Regions from separate parts of the Roseateles microcysteis genome, predicted to be linked through region 1. Evidence: predicted binding sites of a transcription regulator. Region 1 holds the regulator's gene; each other region holds the start of a gene.

Region 1 (4,145 bases):
CAACACGCTGGCCCTGGTTGGCCTGGCTGTGGTGACCATTCTCCTGATGGTTCTCTCGCAAGCCGACCTGCGCCACAAGTTCGAGACCGTGGCGCTGGGCTGGCTCAATGCCCGCAGTGAAGCGCGTGCGGAAGCTGAAGGCCGCCTGCTGGTTCATTTGAGTGAACCCGAGGCTGTGAATCGCGCCACGGCTGCCGACCCGAAGGACCTGCCGCGTCAGCAAGCTGCGGTCGCACTGTGGCTGGCTCGCAAGTACAAGGTCGCTCCGGAGCCCATCAGCCGCCTCGTGCAGGAAGCTTGGTCGATCGGCCAGCGCGCCCATGTCGAGCCGACCTTGATCCTGGCCGTGATGGCCGTCGAATCCGGCTTCAATCCGTTTGCCCAGAGCAGCGTAGGCGCCCAGGGCCTGATGCAGGTGCTGACCCGCGTTCACGACGACAAGTACGAGGCCTTCGGCGGCAATCTGGCGGCCTTTGACCCGATCACGAACCTGCGCGTCGGCGTGCAGGTGCTGCGTGACTGCATCCAGCGCGCCGGCAGTGTGGAAGAAGGCTTGCGCCACTATGTCGGCGCGGCCAACCTGCCGGACGACTCCGGCTACGCGACCCGCGTCTTGGCCGAGCATGAGCAGATGAAGGCCATCGCCAACGGCAAGCCTGCCCCGAAGCCGGCAGCCCCCAAGCCTGTCGAAGAGCAAGTCGCTCTTTTGCGATGACTCGAACGAGCGCCTGCCGCGATGGCAGGCGCTACACTGCGGCTTCGCGCGACTGGCGATCAGGGCCGAGCTCTCGGCCCGAGGTGGATACACCGTGGAGCGCGAGCGGCCGAGGCTGTTGCAAAGCCCGTCCGTATCAGCCGTTCGCCTGGGCAGCCCCGCGTTTCCGCGCATGCGTGGAGCCGTGCGTGGCGCCACCTCTTGAACAAACCCATCAGCCACCATGTTTGATCGCAGCCAATCCACTCTCGCCAATGTCGACCCTGATTTGTGGGCAGCCATCCAGCAGGAAAACCAGCGCCAGGAAGATCACATCGAGCTGATCGCCTCGGAAAACTACACCTCGCCGGCCGTGATGCAGGCGCAGGGCAGCCAGCTGACCAACAAGTACGCCGAGGGCTATCCCGGCAAGCGCTACTACGGTGGCTGCGAGTACGTGGACGTGGTCGAGCAACTCGCCATTGACCGCCTGAAGCAGCTCTACGGTGCCAATTTCGCCAATGTGCAGGCCAACTCGGGCTCGCAAGCCAACCAGGGCGTGTTCTTTGCGTTGCTGCAGCCGGGCGACACCATCATGGGCATGAGCCTGGCCGAAGGCGGTCACCTGACCCACGGCATGGCACTGAACATGAGCGGCAAGTGGTTCAACGTGGTCAGTTACGGTCTCAACGAGAAGGAAGAGATCGACTACGACGCGATGGAAGCCCTGGCCCGCGAGAAGAAGCCCAAGCTGATCATCGCTGGCGCTTCGGCCTACAGCCTGCGCATCGATTTCGAGCGCTTTGGCAAGATCGCCAAGGAAATCGGCGCCTACTTCATGGTGGACATGGCCCACTACGCCGGCCTGATTGCTGCTGGCGTCTACCCGAACCCGATGCCCTATGCCGACGTGGTCACCTCGACCACGCACAAGAGTCTGCGCGGCCCGCGCGGCGGCATCATCCTGATGAACGACGAGGCGATTGCCAAGAAGATCAACAGCGCCATTTTTCCCGGCATCCAGGGCGGACCGTTGATGCACGTCATCGCCGGCAAGGCCGTGGCCTTCAAGGAAGCGCTGACGCCTGAGTTCAAGGCCTACCAGCAGCAGGTGGTCAAGAACGCCAAGGTGCTGGCCGACACGCTGATCGAGCGGGGCCTGCGCATCGTCTCCGGCGGTACCGAGAGCCATGTGATGCTGGTGGACCTGCGACCCAAGGGCCTGACCGGCAAGGAAGCCGAAGCGCTGCTGGGCAAGGCCCACATGACCTGCAACAAGAACGGTATTCCGAACGACCCGCAAAAACCCATGGTCACCAGCGGCATCCGCCTGGGTACGCCGGCCATGACCACGCGCGGTTTCAAGGAAGAGCAGGTCCGCGCCACGGCCCACCTGATCGCCGACGTGCTGGACAAGCCGAACGACGAGGCCGTGCTCGAGGCAGTGCGCGCCAAGGTGGCCGCGCTGACGCGCGACTTTCCGGTCTACCGCTGATTCTCAAGAGGCCCGATGCGCTGTCCTTTTTGCAGCCACACCGATACCCAGGTTGCCGAGACCCGTGAATCGGACGAAGGCGACGTCATTCGGCGTCGCCGCCGTTGCCTGAGCTGCGACAAGCGCTTCACCACCTATGAGCGGGCCGAAATCGCCCTGCCCGCCGTGGTCAAGAAGGACGGCACCCGGGCTGACTTCGAACCAGCCAAGCTGCGGGCTTCGATGCAGCTGGCCTTGCGCAAGCGGCCGGTGAGCATCGAGCAGATCGATGCTGCGCTGGCCCGCATCGAAGAGAAGCTGCTCGCCAGCGGCGCGCGCGAAATGCCTTCCACCAAGCTCGGCGAGCTGGTGATGCGCGAACTCAAGCGCATCGACAAGGTGGCCTATGTGCGCTTCGCCTCGGTCTATCGCAGCTTCGAGGATGTGGACGAATTCCGGCAGCTGATCCGGGACATCTGAGCTTCGCCTCCCCCCAGCTGGGGACACCCTCCTCTCCAGGAATGAAGCCGGCACGAGCCGGCTTTTCTACATTGCTTGCACAAAGAGCGATGAGCCTGAGGGAGGAGCGTCATGAGCAAGCTTGCACCGAAAGGGATGCAAGGCCTTGGCCTGGTCGAATGCCTGATGTATTGCGCGATTCTCGGCATCCTGCTCGGCAAGGCCCTGCCTGCCATGCAGGAACTCAGGCTGCGACAGCGCATCCAGGGCCTGGCCGAAACCGTCAGGACGGACGTGATGCTGGCCCGTGGCGAGTCGATCCGGCTCGGCGAGGCGGTCCATGTGCGATTCAATGTGCACGCCACGGGCACCTGCTATCTGCTTCACACCGGTGCCAGCGGCGCATGTGCCTGCAACAGCGACGGGCTTGCCGTGTGCAGCGCCGAGGCTCAGTCGCTCAAGCTTCATTGGATACCGCTGGAGCTTCGCGCCAGCGTCAAGGCCAATGTTCCCAGCATGGCCTTTTCAGGCTACCGCGGCACGGTCAGCCCGACTGGCAGCATCGACATCGCGGCCACCGACCGGAAAGCGACGATCCGCCACGTGGTCAGCCTCGCCGGTCGGGTGCGCAGCTGTACTCCCGACGGCAGTTTCAGGCGGCTGAACGCCTGTTCCTGAACCGCTCCCGAACCCGTCCATGAGGCTTGCTCCCATGTTCGAGGGGCTGACTGACAAGCGGTGTCTGGGTGCCGATGAGTGGTATTTCCGGGCTTAAGACCAGCAAGGAAGTGCCAATAATTGCGCATGACGATGCCATTCGTGCCCATCGACGGTTCCCAAAGTGCCGGCCGCTTGCTAGGCCTTCGTGGGTTCACGCTGATCGAATTGCTGATCACCCTGGTCGTGATCGGCATCCTGGCGGCCATTGCCCTGCCGTCCTACCAGCAATACATGTTTCGCAGCCGCCGGGCCGACGCCACCAGTGCCTTGAACAGCTTGCAGCTTGCCCAGGAACGGTACCGGGCCAATCAGCCCAGCTACGCGGCGAGCATGTCCACCTTGGGCGTTGGCTCCTCGACCTCGCCGCAAGGCCACTACACGATCGCCATCGCTGCCTCTGGTGAGACGGGTTACACCCTCACGGCTTTGGCGAACAGCTCGAGCCCGCAAGACCGGGACACGGACTGCCGCAAATTCGAGCTGAAGATGCTCTCCGGCAATACGACCTATGCCGGCTACAAGTCCGACTTGAGCACCACCAACGACAAATGCTGGGCCAAATGAAGAAGCTGTCGCTCCTATCCCGTGGTGTCACCTTGGTCGAAATGCTGATCGTGGTCGGCATTCTGGGCGTCATCCTGGCCGTAGCGGCGCCGTCGCTTGCCGACATGATGGCCAAGCGCCGTGTCGAGATGGTCGCCGCAGAACTGGCAACTTCGCTGGCCTATGCAAGATCCGAAGCAGGCTCGCGACCCAGCAGCGTGCTTGTATTCTTTGGTGGCGGCGGCAGCTGCTACA
Region 2 (4,145 bases), on a different contig from region 1:
GCGGCCAGGAAGATCCAGAACAGCGCGATCGCCAGTTTGGGGCTGTAAAGCTCGGTCTCGGCCTCCTCTGGCACCAGGTAGTAGGCCGAGCCCATGAAGCCCATCAGCAGCCACACGATCAGCAGGTTCGTGTGCACCATGCGGGCGATGTTGAAGGGGATGTAGGGGAAGAACAGATCGCCGATCAGGTATTGCAGGCCCAGCGTGATGCCAAACACGATCTGACCGATGAACAACCCGATCGCGCCGATGAAATACAGGCGAGCGACGGACTGCGACTTGAATTTGAGCGTAGCGGTTTTCATTTCGTGCTTACCCCTCGATATTGGGCGGCCACTTCTCGGTGTCCACGCCGTTGGTCCATTTCAGGAACTCGACCATGTCGTCAAGCTGGGCATCCGTCAGATGGAACTGGGGCATCTGGCGCCGGCCTGGTGCCTGGGTGGGTTGGGCCTTCATCCATGCCTTGATGAAGTCCGGGCCGCGGCGCGTGTAGACATTGCCCAGTTCGGGGGCGAAATACGCCCCTTCGCCCAGCAGCGTGTGGCAACCGATGCAGTTGCGGGTTTCCCAGATGTGTTTGCCGCGCACGACGGCCGGGGTGATGTCGCCCGACTTCGAGCGCGCCGGGATGCGTTGCTCGGTGTCGAAGATCAACACGGCAAACAGCAACACGAAGAATGCCGTGCCACCGTAGAAAATATTGCGCGCCATCTGGCTGGTGAAGCCTCGGCTCATGGTCATCCTCCGGGGATAGATTGGGATGCCGACAGCCTAGGGAAACGCTCGGGAATTTCCTTGAAGCTGTATAAGAAATCCAAGTTTTGCGTCGCTTGGGATCCCCTGCGTGGCGGCTACGCTGCAGAACTGCGCTCGGGGACTGCTCCCTCGTACACTGATCTGCATGAACATTTCCTCATTTGATGAACTCTTGCTGGCTGCTCGCCAGCAAGCGGAGCCTCAGCGTCTGCTGATGGTTTTTGTTGGCGCAAGCCTTGGCGAGGAGGCCAGCCAAGCCGAGCGCGCAGCCTTCGAGCAGGGAGCCGGCGGCGAGATTACTCCTCTGATGTGCGTCGACAAGTGCGTGACGGAGCTGTCCGACTTTGCATCTCTGGCCGGCGAAGCTGACACCATGGCGCAAGCCTGGGTGCTGGTTTTTGCTGGGGCAATTGCTGCCGCAGCCGAGGCGCGTGAAGTCGACACGGCGCTGCGCAAACTGGTTGAGTCGGTCCGTGTCGGGCAAGTGCAAAGTTTGGCCGTCTTCAATCGCGAAGGGCAGGCAGTGATGCTTCGCTGATGCGGCCGACTTGAGCCGCTGCGCCCCAGGGCCTTGGGGCAAGCAGGCGTTTTCGGGCGTCTCCTTCGGCATGGTCTGCTTGGCGCTACGACTCGGCGTTGGCTGAGACGCTACACCGCCAGAGGGGCCTCAGGGGGGCTGCCCTGTGTCGGCCAGGTGTTCCCGCTGCAGCGCAGTCGCGCCCGCGGTACTGGCCGAATTCCGCGTTTCAGCCACCGGTCGGGTCACCCTGCACGACGCGGTGATAGGCGACTCCTGCGCTGAGGTCTGCGCTATTCAGCGAGCGCGTCGAGCGGCTTGCATGCCGGCCTGTTGAACGCAGCCGAGCCTCGAACAACCCGTCATGCCCTAACGCCATATGTCGTGGAGCACTTCTGGCCTTGATGTGGGACTTGTCCTGGGTCAGTTCAGAACGATGCTCGCGCAATGTCGTCTCCCGCATCGGTGTTTTCAGCTGGCAGCGCACCGGGTTTGCGCCGGCGCAAACTCTGAGCAGTCTTTCGGTATTCGCCTCCTGGCACTACATATAGTGTCCGACATCGAATCGAAACACTAAATGTGTGTGTTTCATTCGGCTTGCCGCTGAAGAGAAGTGCCATGTGCGCGCATCAGAGACCTACCCTTCTTTGCCCAGACGCCGCCGCAGCGGCAGACACAACATGTCCATGAAAATCCCTGCTCAGACCGATTCATTGCCTGGACTGCCTTCCTTGATCAGCAAGCGCAATGGGCGTGAGCTGGCGTTCGATCCCGAGAAGATCGTTCAGGCTCTTGTCCGGGCGGGTGCTGCTTGCGATGAACTCGACGCTGGCGGCGCGCGGCGCCTCACCTACGAGCAGGTCTTGCCTTCGCTTGCCGCACAGCAGATCTGCAGGCCGTCTGTCGAGGCGGTGCAGGATCTGGTTGAGGCGGCGCTGTTCGACGCCGGGTACCGCCGGACACTTCGCGCCTATGCCGTCTACCGGGAACAGCACCGCAGCCTGCGCAAGGCTCGGCAGACCCTGGTCGATGTGCAGGCGACGATGGACGAGTACCTGGGTCAGCAGGATTGGCGCATCAAGGCCAATGCCAACCAGGGGTGGAGCCTGGGCGGGCTGATTCTGAACGTATCCGGAAAGGTTGTGGCCAATTACTGGCTGGACCAGGTCTACCCGCCTGAGATCGGCCAGGCCCACCGGGAGGCCGACATCCACATCCATGACCTCGACATGCTGAGTGGCTACTGCGCCGGCTGGTCCTTGCGTACGCTGCTAAACGAGGGGCTGAACGGTGTTCCCGGAAAAGTTGAAGCCGGCCCGCCCCAACATCTGAGCAGCGCGGTCGGGCAGATCGTCAATTTCCTCGGCACCTTGCAAAACGAGTGGGCGGGCGCACAGGCCTTCTCCAGCTTCGACACCTATCTGGCGCCCTATGTGCGCAAGGATGCTCTGGGCTACGCGCAGGTCCGCCAGGCGATGCAGGAGCTGATCTACAACCTCAACGTCCCTTCGCGGTGGGGCACGCAGACGCCGTTCACCAATCTGACCTTCGACTGGACTTGTCCGGACGACCTGCGAGAGCAGGTGCCGATGATCGGCGGGCGGGAGATGCCGTTTTGCTACGGCGATCTACAGGCCGAGATGGACCTGATCAACCGTGCTTACATCGACGTGATGATGGCCGGGGATGCCAAGGGGCGCGCCTTTACTTTTCCGATCCCCACCTACAACATCACCCGGGACTTCGATTGGGACAGTCCCAACTCGCAGGCTCTTTTCGAGATGACGGCGCGCTACGGATTGCCGTATTTCCAGAACTTCCTGAACTCCGAGCTGCAGCCGAATATGGTGCGCTCGATGTGTTGCCGGCTTCAGCTCGACCTGCGCGAGTTGCTCAAACGGGGCAATGGCCTTTTCGGCTCTGCCGAGCAGACCGGATCCCTGGGGGTGGTGACTGTCAACTGCGCGCGCCTGGGCCATCTGCACGCCGGTGATGAGTCTGGACTGCTGGCCGCACTGGATCGCCTACTGGAACTAGGGCGCGACAGTTTGGAGATCAAGCGCAAGGTGATCCAACGTCTGATCGATGAGGGATTGTTCCCCTACACGAGGCGCTACCTGGGAACTCTGCGCAACCACTTTTCGACGCTGGGAGTCAACGGCGTCAACGAGATGCTCCGCAACTTCAGCGCGGACCGGGAGAACATCACGACGCCAGCCGGCCATGCCATGGCGGTGCGTTTGCTGGACCATGTCCGTGCGCGCATGGTGGAGTTCCAGGAACAGACCGGGCATCTCTACAACCTGGAGGCAACGCCGGCGGAAGGAACGACTTACCGCTTCGCGAAGGAAGACCGCAAGCGCTTCCCAGGAATCCTGCAGGCGGGAACACCAGAGCAGCCCTACTACACGAACAGCTCGCAACTGCCGGTGGGCTTTACCGATGATCCCTTCGAGGCGCTGGAGCGCCAGGACGAGTTGCAGCGCAAGTACACGGGAGGCACCGTGCTGCACCTGTACATGAACGAGGCGGTGTCAAGCAGCGCGGCCTGCCGCGAACTGGTGCGCCGGTCCTTGTCGAGCTTCCGCCTGCCCTACATCACTGTCACGCCAACTTTTTCGATCTGCCCCAAGCATGGCTATCTGAGCGGGCATCACGAGTTTTGCCCCAGATGCGACGGTGAGTTGCTGGCCTGCAGCGAAGCTGCCTGCGCCTGAAGAACCTCACATTCCCCGATCTCTACTCTCCACAACCAGGCCCAAGGAGGCCAAGCACCATGCAACGACAACAGAACCAGTCCTTCAATCAAGTCCAGTCTCCGCTGTTGCGCGATGAGGAGCGGCAGCGCTGCGAGGTATGGACGCGGGTT
Region 3 (4,145 bases), on a different contig from region 1:
CGCGCCGGCCGCCGCGAGAAGACGCTGGTCATCACCGCCTTTGGCTCGCCCGAGAACGCAGTCGAGGCCTTGAAGGCGGGTGCGTACGACTACCTGACCAAGCCAGTCGACCTGCGCCAGTTCCGCATGGTCGTGGCGTCGGCGCTGGGCCGTAGCCCGCGGGTCGAGCAGGCGCCGGCGACGGTGGCAAAAGCCAGCAGCAAGTCTGCGTCCGCGCCCGGGCCGTCCGCGGCGCCAGCGCCGGCCGCCGCCTCGCTTGAATCGAGCACCGACGCTGCGCTCAGTGCGGCCTTGCACCGGCTGGCCGGCGATTCATCGGCGATGCGCCAGGTGCGTTCCCTGATCGGCAAGGTGGCCCGCAGCATGGCGCCGGTGCTTCTGCAAGGTGAGTCCGGCACCGGCAAGGAGCTTGTGGCGCATGCGGTGCATGATGCCGGTGCGCGTGCTTCGGCACCCTTCGTCGCCGTTAACTGCGGTGCGATTCCCGAGCAATTGCTGGAGGCTGAGTTCTTCGGCTATCGCAAGGGCGCATTCACCGGCGCGAATGAAGACCGCGACGGCTTCTTCAAGGCCGCACACGGCGGCACGCTGTTCCTGGACGAAATCGGCGACCTGCCACTGGCCATGCAGAGCAAGCTCTTGCGCGCGATCCAGGAGCGCTCGGTGAGGCCGGTGGGTGCGGTGGCGGAGTCGCCGGTGAATGTGCGCATCCTCAGTGCCACACACAAGGACCTCGGCGCCGAAGTCGCAGCAGGCCGCTTCCGGCAGGATTTGTTCTACCGTCTCAACGTGATCCAGATCCGGGTGCCGCCACTGCGTGAGCGCATCGAAGACCTGGCGGCGATCAGCGAGAGAGTGCTGCAGCGCATTGCGCACGACGCCGGCGTCTCGCCGCCACCGCGCCTCACCAGTGCTGCGCTGGCACAGCTGGCGCGCTATGCCTTCCCGGGCAATGTGCGCGAGCTCGAGAACCTGCTGCACCGGGCGCTGGCGCTGTCCGGCAGTGAATCAATCGACGCCGAGGACCTGGACTTGCCGGACGCCGCCTTGGACGATTCACAGTTCGCTGCTCTGGACGACCCGCTGGCCAGTCTGGTGCCGGCATCGCCAGGGCGTGTGTCGGACGACGAGGCCGAGCTGCCTCACGACCTGGCCCTGCACCTGGACGATGTCGAGCGCAACATCCTGGTGCGAGCGCTCGAGCGCCATCGCTACAACCGCACGGCGGCTGGCGCGGCACTGGGCCTGTCCTTGCGCCAGATCCGCTACCGCATGGCACGCCTGGGCATCACGGTGGGCGAGGGTGGTAGCGACAGCTGAAGAGCAGGGTTTGCGAGGGCCCCAGACTATCCCTAGTGGTGGCTTGCGAACTGTTACAGCGGTGCTCGCGTCGGCCCGCCGCGAACCGTCCTGAAGCGCTGCCGCCGACCGTCGCCGGCGCAAGTGCAAAGCACCAATTGGCGCGGCCTGGCGAGCGATTTCTTGCTGCAAGCCAGCATTGATGCGGCCCGCCGTCGGCACCCATCGGCCGGCACGCAGTGAGCCCGCGATAGAGCGGGCAAGACCTGACCCGAAAGCCTCGCGCCAGACTGCTTCGCTAGCCAATTCGCCCCCCTAGGTCAACAGTGTTCGTACGCTATTGGTAGTGCTTGAAGGGGTGTTGACCCCCAGATATAGTGTCCTTTCGTGCTATTCTCCTGACTCGGTTTCACACCGCAATGCCTGTCTCAAAAGCTGTTCCCGGAGACCCTCAAGGCCACGCTGCATTCGCAGTCAGTGGTGTCTGGGCTCAGGCATCGGTGAATGGCCAGCCGAGTGCCAGCGAGCTAACCGAGCCCAAACAAAGACCCAAGTAAAGCCACGGCTGCAGCCGCACATGCCGCCGCGGCTTTGCCATTCCGATTCGAACGAAAAGACAAGGAAGTAGACCCACCATGCAAACCCATCTCGCCCAGCCCGTCGTCGCCGAAGGCGCGAGCCGCGTGCCTGCCACCGACAGCGCAGCGGCGCCGCAGTCGTCGGCATACCTGGCCTACCAGATCATTCGCCGCAATGGTGCGGTCGTGTCCTTCGAGCCCAGCAAGATTGCTGTGGCCTTGATGAAGGCCTTCCTGGCAGTGCATGGCACCAGTGGCGCGGCTTCGGCCAGCGTGCGCGAGACGGTGGACGGCCTGACCGAAAACGTGGTGCGCGCCCTGCTGCGCTCGCGTCCCAGTGGCGGTACGTTCCATATTGAAGACGTGCAGGACCACGTCGAGCTGGGTCTGATGCGCGGTGGTCACCATGAAGTGGCCCGCGCCTACGTGCTGTACCGCGAGCGTCGTGCGCAAGAGCGCCTGCGCCAGGGCGAGGGCGCTGCCCCCAAGGCTGCGGAAGCCAGCATCCATGTGATCGATGGCGGCCAGCGCGTGCCATTGGACCTGGCCAGCCTGCAGGCGCTGATCGTCTCCAGCTGCGAAGGCCTGGGCGCCGACGTGAAAGCCGAGCCCATCCTGGCTGAGACCAAGCGCAATCTGTACGACGGCGTGCCGATCGACGAGGTCTACAAGGCCTCCATCCTGGCCGCCCGCACGCTGATCGAGAAGGACCCGAGCTACAGCCAGGCCACGGCGCGCCTGCTGATGCACACCATCCGCAAGGAAATCCTCGGTGAGGAAGTCACCCAGGCCGAGATGCACCAGCGCTATGCCGAGTACTTCCCGCAATTCATCAAGAAGGGTGTGCAGGCCGAGCTGCTGGACGAGAGGCTGCAGCAGTACGACCTGGCCAAGCTGGGCGCCGCACTGAAGGCTGATCGCGACTTCCAGTTCGACTACCTGGGTCTGCAGACCCTGTTCGACCGCTACTTCCTGCACACAGAAGGCAAGCGGATCGAGATGCCTCAGGCCTTCTTCATGCGCGTGGCCATGGGCCTGGCGCTGAACGAGATCAACCGCGAAGCGCGCGCCATCGAGTTCTACGAAGTGCTGTCGAGCTTCGACTTCATGTCCAGCACGCCGACGCTGTTCAACTCGGGTACCCGCCGCTCGCAGCTCTCGAGCTGCTACCTGACGACGGTGGCCGACGACCTGGATGGCATCTATGAGGCGCTGAAAGAGAACGCGTTGCTGTCCAAGTTCGCCGGTGGTCTGGGCAACGACTGGACGCCGGTGCGGGCCCTCGGTTCGCACATCAAGGGCACGAACGGCAAGTCGCAAGGCGTCGTCCCCTTCCTCAAGGTGGTCAACGACACGGCCGTGGCCGTGAACCAGGGCGGCAAGCGCAAGGGCGCCGTCTGCGCCTATCTGGAATCGTGGCACCTGGACATCGAAGAGTTCCTGGAACTGCGCAAGAACACCGGCGACGACCGCCGCCGCACGCACGACATGAACACGGCGAACTGGATCCCCGACCTGTTCATGCGCCGCGTGATGGACGGTGGCGACTGGACACTGTTCAGTCCGTCCACCTGCCCGGACCTGCACGACTTGTTCGGCAAGGCCTTTGAGACGGCCTATGTCGCCTACGAGCAGAAGGCCGACCGCGGCGAGATCAAGCTGTTCAAGCGCATGCCCGCCAAGGACCTGTGGCGCAAGATGCTCTCGATGCTGTTCGAGACCGGCCATCCCTGGATCACGTTCAAGGACGCCTGCAACGTGCGCTCGCCGCAGCAGCACGTTGGCGTGGTGCACTCGTCCAACCTGTGCACCGAGATCACGCTGAACACCAACGACAGCGAAATCGCGGTCTGCAACCTGGGCTCGGTGAACCTGAAGCAGCACTTGAAGGACGGCGAGAACGGCAAGGAAATTGATCACGCCAAGCTGCAGAAGACCGTCGCCACGGCGATGCGCATGCTCGACAACGTCATCGACATCAATTACTACGCCGTCAAGAAGGCACGTGATTCGAACCTGCGTCACCGCCCGGTGGGCCTGGGCATCATGGGCTTCCAGGACGCGCTGTATGCGCTGCGTACCCCGTACGCCTCGCAAGCTGCTGTCGAGTTTGCCGACCGCTCGATGGAAGCCGTCTGCTACTACGCCTACCTGGCTTCGACCCAGCTCGCCGAAGAGCGCGGCCGCTACTCGAGCTATCGCGGCTCGCTGTGGGACCGCGGCATCTTGCCGATCGACTCGCTCGATCTGCTGGCCGAAGCCCGTGGT

The links. Region 1 encodes NrdR, which represses ribonucleotide reductase genes. Its sites were predicted from a motif close to CACNANATNTNGTG; they were not measured.
Region 2: V3596_RS01655 (ribonucleoside triphosphate reductase) is a predicted target of NrdR. The motif match lies at 1,816-1,829, and genes of this name have one in related genera.
Region 3: V3596_RS12055 (ribonucleoside-diphosphate reductase subunit alpha) is a predicted target of NrdR. The motif match lies at 1,666-1,679, and genes of this name have one in related genera.

Annotation. Positions count from the first base shown of each region.
Region 1 is NZ_JBAJMV010000002.1:302,305-306,449, forward strand. Features, by position in the region: gene V3596_RS06370 (lytic transglycosylase domain-containing protein) at 1-715, shown strand, start outside; ZMP/ZTP riboswitch at 753-876, shown strand; gene glyA (serine hydroxymethyltransferase) at 939-2,189, shown strand; gene nrdR (transcriptional regulator NrdR) at 2,205-2,648, shown strand; gene V3596_RS06385 (GspH/FimT family pseudopilin) at 2,760-3,305, shown strand; gene V3596_RS06390 (type IV pilin protein) at 3,432-3,911, shown strand; gene V3596_RS06395 (GspH/FimT family pseudopilin) at 3,908-4,145, shown strand, end outside.
Region 2 is NZ_JBAJMV010000001.1:356,422-360,566, reverse strand. Features, by position in the region: gene V3596_RS01670 (cbb3-type cytochrome c oxidase subunit I) at 1-305, opposite strand, end outside; gene V3596_RS01665 (c-type cytochrome) at 313-738, opposite strand; gene V3596_RS01660 (ribonucleotide reductase subunit alpha) at 905-1,297, shown strand; gene V3596_RS01655 (ribonucleoside triphosphate reductase) at 1,963-3,993, shown strand; gene nrdD (anaerobic ribonucleoside-triphosphate reductase) at 4,053-4,145, shown strand, end outside.
Region 3 is NZ_JBAJMV010000004.1:19,524-23,668, reverse strand. Features, by position in the region: gene V3596_RS12060 (sigma-54-dependent transcriptional regulator) at 1-1,320, shown strand, start outside; gene V3596_RS12055 (ribonucleoside-diphosphate reductase subunit alpha) at 1,935-4,145, shown strand, end outside.